One region of the Blautia obeum ATCC 29174 genome, then DNA from elsewhere that is predicted to be linked to it. Evidence: predicted binding sites of a transcription regulator. Region 1 holds the regulator's gene; each other region holds the start of a gene.

The links. The regulator NrdR, encoded in region 1, represses ribonucleotide reductase genes. The targets are predictions, from matches to a motif close to CACAANATNTTGTG.
Region 2: a site for NrdR is predicted at 1,432-1,445, ahead of nrdD (anaerobic ribonucleoside-triphosphate reductase). Genes of this name have one in related genera too.
Region 3: a site for NrdR is predicted at 1,493-1,506, ahead of NQ503_RS14410 (ribonucleoside triphosphate reductase). Genes of this name have one in related genera too.

What each region holds. Positions count from the first base shown of each region.
Region 1 covers NZ_CP102265.1:2,278,520-2,280,800, reverse strand. Annotated here, with positions in the region: gene sigG (RNA polymerase sporulation sigma factor SigG) at 1-661, opposite strand, end outside; gene NQ503_RS17755 (PRC-barrel domain-containing protein) at 770-1,033, opposite strand; gene nrdR (transcriptional regulator NrdR) at 1,158-1,610, shown strand; gene gdhA (NADP-specific glutamate dehydrogenase) at 1,693-2,281, opposite strand, start outside.
Region 2 covers NZ_CP102265.1:2,946,186-2,948,466, reverse strand. Annotated here, with positions in the region: gene asnA (aspartate--ammonia ligase) at 1-495, opposite strand, end outside; gene NQ503_RS14240 (hypothetical protein) at 652-1,359, shown strand; gene nrdD (anaerobic ribonucleoside-triphosphate reductase) at 1,564-2,281, shown strand, end outside.
Region 3 covers NZ_CP102265.1:2,986,176-2,988,456, forward strand. Annotated here, with positions in the region: gene NQ503_RS14410 (ribonucleoside triphosphate reductase) at 1-1,338, opposite strand, end outside; gene hflX (GTPase HflX) at 1,561-2,281, opposite strand, start outside.

The DNA.
Region 1 (2,281 bases):
GCATTTCAATGATGTGCTTTTCTCTCTGGTTAAGCCGGTTCATGGCTTCCCGGAGAGATAGGTTTTCCAGCCAGTGGTCTTCTTTGTTTTTCTGATCGCTGATCTGATCCATGACATACAGCGTATCGCCACCCTCGGAGTATACCGGTTCAAACAAGCTGACAGGACTCTGGATCGCATCCAGGGCATATACGATCATTTCTTTTTCAATGCCGATCTCATCAGCAATTTCATCGATCGTTGGTTCCTTCAGATTCTTTTTGATCATATTTTCTTTGGTATAAATGGCTTTATAGGCAATGTCGCGCAGAGAACGGCTTACCCGGATACTGTTATAATCCCGTAGATAGCGGCGGATCTCACCGATGATCATCGGGACTGCATATGTCGAGAATTTGACATTCAGTGTATCGTCAAAATTATCGACGGCTTTCATAAGACCAATGCACCCGATCTGAAAAAGATCATCGGCATTTTCATTGCTGTTCTGAAATCGTTTGATAACACTTAACACAAGGCGGAGATTTCCTTTGATATATTGTTCGCGAGCTTCAGAATCTCCTTTTTTGATCTTTTGAAATAATGCTTCTTTTTCGTCCGACTTCAGGATCGGAAGACTGGATGTATTTACCCCGCAGATTTCTACTTTATTAAGTGCCATCAAAATATCCTCCTCATCTCTTATTTCTGGTACTAGAAATGATTCTCAGGGAGGACAGGAAATATTCTTTTCTGGGAAAAATATAAAAATTAATAGCCCTTGACAGTGTCAGAGAAGGTGGTCTTTGTGAAAACATTTTTCTTCTTTGACTTCGACGAGGATGATATCATCACCAATCTGGCAGATGCAGCACCAGGGAATGATGTATTCGCTTTCTCTGCCGGGAAAAAAACAGAATTTGCCGGGACCTGGAACGATGAGAGCAGTGATGGCTCCTGTTTTGCGGTCGAACTCCAGATCGACCGGGCAGCCAAGACTGCGACAGGTACAGGTATTGATGACTTCTTTCTGTCTAAGCTCACATAATCGCATGAATTTACCACTTTTTATAAAAGATATGCAAAATTTATCTGAAATATACAGGTGCATTTCTTGACATTGTTCGAAAAAATAAAGTATAATTATTTCATTAAAAGGGGAAAGAGGGGAAAATACTGTGAGATGCCCGTTTTGTAATCAGGATAACAGCAAGGTTGTAGACTCCCGACCGGTAGATGATACAAATTCAATCCGGAGACGGCGAATGTGTGAATCCTGTGGAAAAAGATTTACGACATACGAAAAAGTTGAAACTATTCCATTGAGTGTCATTAAGAAGGATCAGACACGTGAACAGTATGACCGTTCCAAGATTCAGGGCGGAATTCTGCGTGCCTGCTATAAGAGACCGATTCCGGTGGAAAAGATCGAGTCGCTGATGGATTCTATAGAGGGAGATATTTTTGACACAGCAGACAAAGAAATTTCCAGTACCCGCATTGGTGAGATTGTCATGGAACATCTGAAGGACCTGGATGCAGTTGCTTATGTTCGCTTTGCTTCTGTCTACAGAGAATTCAAGGATGTCAGTACATTTATGGATGAACTGAAGAAATTTATGGAACCATAAAGAAAACATGAAAATATAAAAAGGCGCTTCGGATCAGAAATCCGGAACGCCTTTTGGATTATACTTACGAATGAACAGGAGATTAAACAATACCCTGGGCCATCATTGCATCTACAACCTTTTCGAAACCTGCAATGTTAGCACCAACAACGAAGTTGTCCGGCATATCATAACGTTTTGCAGCATCGCTGATCTTAGCATAGATGTCAACCATGATCTGATGAAGTTTGGCATCAACTTCTTCGGATGTCCAGGAAAGTCTCTGAGAGTTCTGGCTCATTTCCAGTGCGGAAGTAGCAACACCACCTGCATTGGATGCTTTTCCAGGAAGGAAGAGAACACCGTTTGCCATAGCGTAGTCTGTAGCTTCTCTTGTAGTAGGCATGTTTGCACCTTCTACGATATATTTGCATCCGTTTGCAATCAGAGTTTTTACACCATCAAGGTCAAGTTCGTTCTGAGTTGCGCATGGAAGATATACATCACATTTGATGTTCCAGATGCCAACACCTTCTGTGTAAGTAGCACCTTCTACACGGTCAGCGTATTCTTTGATACGTCCACGTTTTACTTCTTTGATATCTTTGACAATGTCAAGGTTGATTCCGTTTGGATCATGGATATATCCGTTAGAGTCGCACATTGCAACAACCTTTGCACCAAGCTGAGTA
Region 2 (2,281 bases), 670 kb from region 1:
ATCATACTGTACAGCCATGTATTTCTCTGTTTTGCGGAGTACACTGTAGATAGAGCGGACTGTGTTGATCAGAGTTTCCATGGTACGTTCTTCTTTGGAAATGATCTTTTCCCAGTCCCACTGATCAACATATACAGAATGGATGTTGTCCAGGTCTTCATCACGACGGATCGCGACCATATCTGTATAAAGGCCCTCGCCATGAGCAAAGCCGTATTTCTTCAGCGCATAGCGTTTCCATTTGGCAAGGGAATGTACGATCTCAGCATTTTCGTCCTGGCCTTTGATGTCGAAGCTTACCGGACGTTCTACACCGTTAAGATTGTCGTTCAGACCTGAGGATGGAGATACAAAGATAGGAGCAGAAACACGGAGAAGATTCAGCTTCTGGGAAAGTGTCTGCTGGAAAAAGTCTTTGACAGTTTTAATTGCAACCTGTGTATCATGCAGATTCAGATCTGAATGATACCCGTCAGGAATCTTGATTTGTTCCATAATAATCCTCCTAGATTTAATGTAACTATTATAGCAAGAAAAAGTCGGTATTGCAATTTTTTTACCTTGTAAGATTGCAATAAAAAGGATACAATAATGAATACAGCAATTTGAAGTGAAATCGGAGAAATGATTTGAACTAAGGGGGTGTTGTCTATGAAATGTCCGTTATGTGACGGAACGGTTGTAAATGGACGATGTAAAGAGTGTGGTATGCCATACCGCAATGATGAAATCCTGTATCATCTGAATGAGAGCCGGAGTGATCACTATCGACATGCATCAGATAAGGCCCGTAAGATCATGCAGACACAGGGAGTCGGATCCTTGGGGAAAGGAAGCACCGGAAAGGCTGCTGGCAATCGGAATACATCCTCTGGCAGAGAAAAAATCCGGCCTGCAAAAACTAAGAAGCATTCAAAACTTGGGATACTTTGGGTGATCATTATTATTCTTGCAGCAGTTGCACCACTGGCTGAAGATCTGGGTGGTGTCATAAAAGAAGCAATTCAGTCTGAGGTTGAGAATAGCAGTGAGATACAGACAGATACCGCTGAGACCACAGATCCGGGTACATATTTTTACAGCTGGGATGATGAGCAGGGATACAAGGATTATTCGATCGGCGCAGGATATGGACCGGCACAGGCTGGTGTCCAGTTTGAAGCAGGAAAATATGGCGTTTTTACTTCCAGCGCCGAAGTGACACTTACTGTTACCAGAAAGAAAGCAGACAACGAACAATATACACTCAAAGATGGTGAGGATACACTGTTTCTGACATTTGAAGAAGGTGACACGATTCAGGTAGAATCCGAAGAGAGTGACTTCGACAGTGTTTATCTGATGGAGTGGGAAGATTAAAAATATTAGTTTAATAATGGATTTTCGGGGGAAGATTTCAGACAATAAAAAATGAAATTCCCCCTTTTATTTCACATGATATTGTGTTATACTCTCATATGCAACACAATATATGGGGAGAATGCGATAGGGGAAGTATCGCCGCTCAGGACGACGCAAACAGTGAAAAACCCTACAAACAGTAGCAAACAGGAGAGACAAGGTATGATTTATGTAATTAAGAAAGACGGAACAAGAGAAGAATTTGATCCGCAGAAGATCGTGAAAGCAGTAAACAAATCTGCCGCACGAATCCTTTATAAATTTTCACCAGAAGAAAAAGATTTTATCTGTCGTTTTGCACAGGAGCATGCAGATTCTCTTGGAAAAAATGAGATTGAGATCCAGGAGATGCATAATATCGTTGAAGGAGCTCTGGAGCGTGTGAATCCGGCAGTTGCCAAGAGCTATCGTGATTATCGTAATTATAAACTTGATTTTATCCACATGATGGATGACGTATATACAAAGAGCCAGGCAATCCGTTACATCGGAGACAAGAGCAATGCGAATACCGACAGTGCGCTGGTGGCTACGAAACGAAGCCTGATCTTTAATGAATTGAATAAGGAACTGTATCGTAAGTTTTTTATGAACCGCAACGAGCTGCAGGCATGTAAGGATGGATATATTTATATTCATGACCAGTCAGCACGTCTGGATACGATGAACTGCTGTCTGTTTGACGTTGGCTCCGTATTAAAAGGCGGATTTGAGATGGGTAATGTCTGGTACAATGAGCCGAAGACACTGGATACTGCATTTGATGTTATGGGAGATATTATCCTGAGTACTGCGGCACAGCAGTATGGCGGTTTTACCGTACCGGAAGTTGACAAGATCCTTGGACCATATGCACAGAAGAGTTATGATAAATATATCA
Region 3 (2,281 bases), 710 kb from region 1:
CTTGATATGCAGTGATCTTGCAGAAATATCCATCAGACGATCCAGTCTTCTGTAGAATTCTTCCGGTGTCTTGGACTGATATGCGATACGTGGCATGTTGATCGTAACAACACCTACCGAACCGGTACTTTCACCGGATCCGAAGAATCCGCCACTCTTCTTACGCAGTTCACGAAGATCCAGACGCAGACGGCAGCACATGCTTCGAATATCACTTGGTTTCATATCACTGTTGATATAATTTGAAAAATATGGAGTTCCATATTTGGAAGTCATCTCAAACAGCAGACGATTGTTCTCAGTATCGGACCAGTCGAACTCTTTTGTGATAGAATATGTCGGGATTGGATACTGGAACCCACGTCCATTGGCATCTCCCTCGATCATCGTCTCAATAAAAGCCTTATTGACCATGTCCATTTCTTTTTTGCAGTCTTTGTATTTGAAATCCATATCTTTGCCGCCAACGATCGCAGGAAGCTCTGCAAGATCATCCGGAACCGTCCAGTCCAGTGTGATATTGGAAAACGGTGCCTGTGTTCCCCAACGGCTTGGTGTATTCACGCCATAAATGAAAGATTCAATACATTTCTTAACTTCCGGATAACTCAGGTTGTCCACCTTGACAAAAGGTGCCAGATACGTATCAAAAGAAGAAAATGCCTGCGCACCAGCCCATTCATTCTGCATGATTCCAAGGAAATTCACCATCTGATTACAAAGGACACTCAGGTGCTTTGCCGGCGCGGATGTAATCTTGCCTTCGATGCCACCCAGCCCTTCTTTGATAAGCTGTTTCAATGACCATCCTGCACAGTAACCGGTCAACATGGACAGATCATGAATATGGATATCCGCATTTCTGTGTGCATCTGCGATCTCATTGTCATAGATTTCGGATAACCAGTAATTGGCTGTAACCGCACCGGAATTGCTCAAGATCAGACCACCTACCGAATATGTGACAGTAGAGTTCTCTTTTACTCGCCAATCCTCGACCTTCACATAACTGTCCACGATCTCTTTGTAATCCAGAATCGTGGATTTCATATTACGGATCTTTTCCCTCTGTTTACGATAGAGGATATATGCCTTGGCAACATCACTGTATCCGGCCTGGATCAGAACATTCTCCACACTGTCCTGAATATCTTCTACGGTTACCTTCCCATCCTGGATCTTATTCTGGAAATCTGCAGTAACACGAAGGGCCAAAAGGTCGATCATATCTTTACTGTAGTTTTTTTCTTTTGCATCAAATGCTTTATCAATAGCTGATGTAATCTTTGCCATCTGAAATTCAGCAATTTCACCATCACGTTTTACTACCTGAAACATGTTATACATTCCTCCCTCTACTACTTGCACCTGTATTATATACGGTCATATTCATACCGTGAATTACATGCTGCAGATTGCTGTTTTCTCCGTTCACAGCAACCGTGTAGAACCTATTGTAGCAGACTCTTATCTATACGTCAATAGACAAAAACACCATATATTGTGCCGCTAATGTAAGTGCACAACTATATGGTGTTGTCCAATATTCCCGTTTTTCCTTTATTTATGGGACTTTGGCATTACTGAAGCAAAGATTTCTGCAGGTACTCTCGCCTTTACAAAAATTCCATCTTCCCGATATTCTTCAGAAAGCAGACTTCCATACTCCCGGATGATCTGAATCTTACCAGCCTCTTTGTAAGTATATAATTCTTCCAGATAAATCTGGCTCTCTGCGAGGAGTTTTGCCAGAACATCTTTAAGTTCCTCCAGGCCCTCTCCTGTACGGGCAGAACATTTGACTGTATAATCCGCCCGAAAATCCCGAAGCGATTCTCCCTGCACCTGATCCTGCTTATTCAGGAGTGTAATGATCTTTTTACCTGTCGCTCCCAGCTCTCGGAGTGTCTCATACACCGTATGCATCTGAAGCTCTGCCTGCGGATTGGAAGCATCTACCACATGAATGATATAATCTGCATACTTAGCCTCTTCCAGCGTACTTTTAAACGCTTCTACCAGATGATGTGGCAGCTTGCGGATAAATCCTACAGTATCTGTCAGAAGGATCTGCTGCCCATCTTTGAGTTCCAATACACGCGTCGTCGGATCCAATGTTGCGAACAGCTTATCTTCTGCCAGAATGCCGGCTCCTGTCAGTGTATTCAAAAGCGTTGATTTTCCTGCATTTGTATAGCCTACGATCGCCGCTGTCTTCAGATTTCCTCTACTTCTCTTGCCTCTGATCAGTTCACGGTGTTTCTCTACCTGCGCAAGTTCT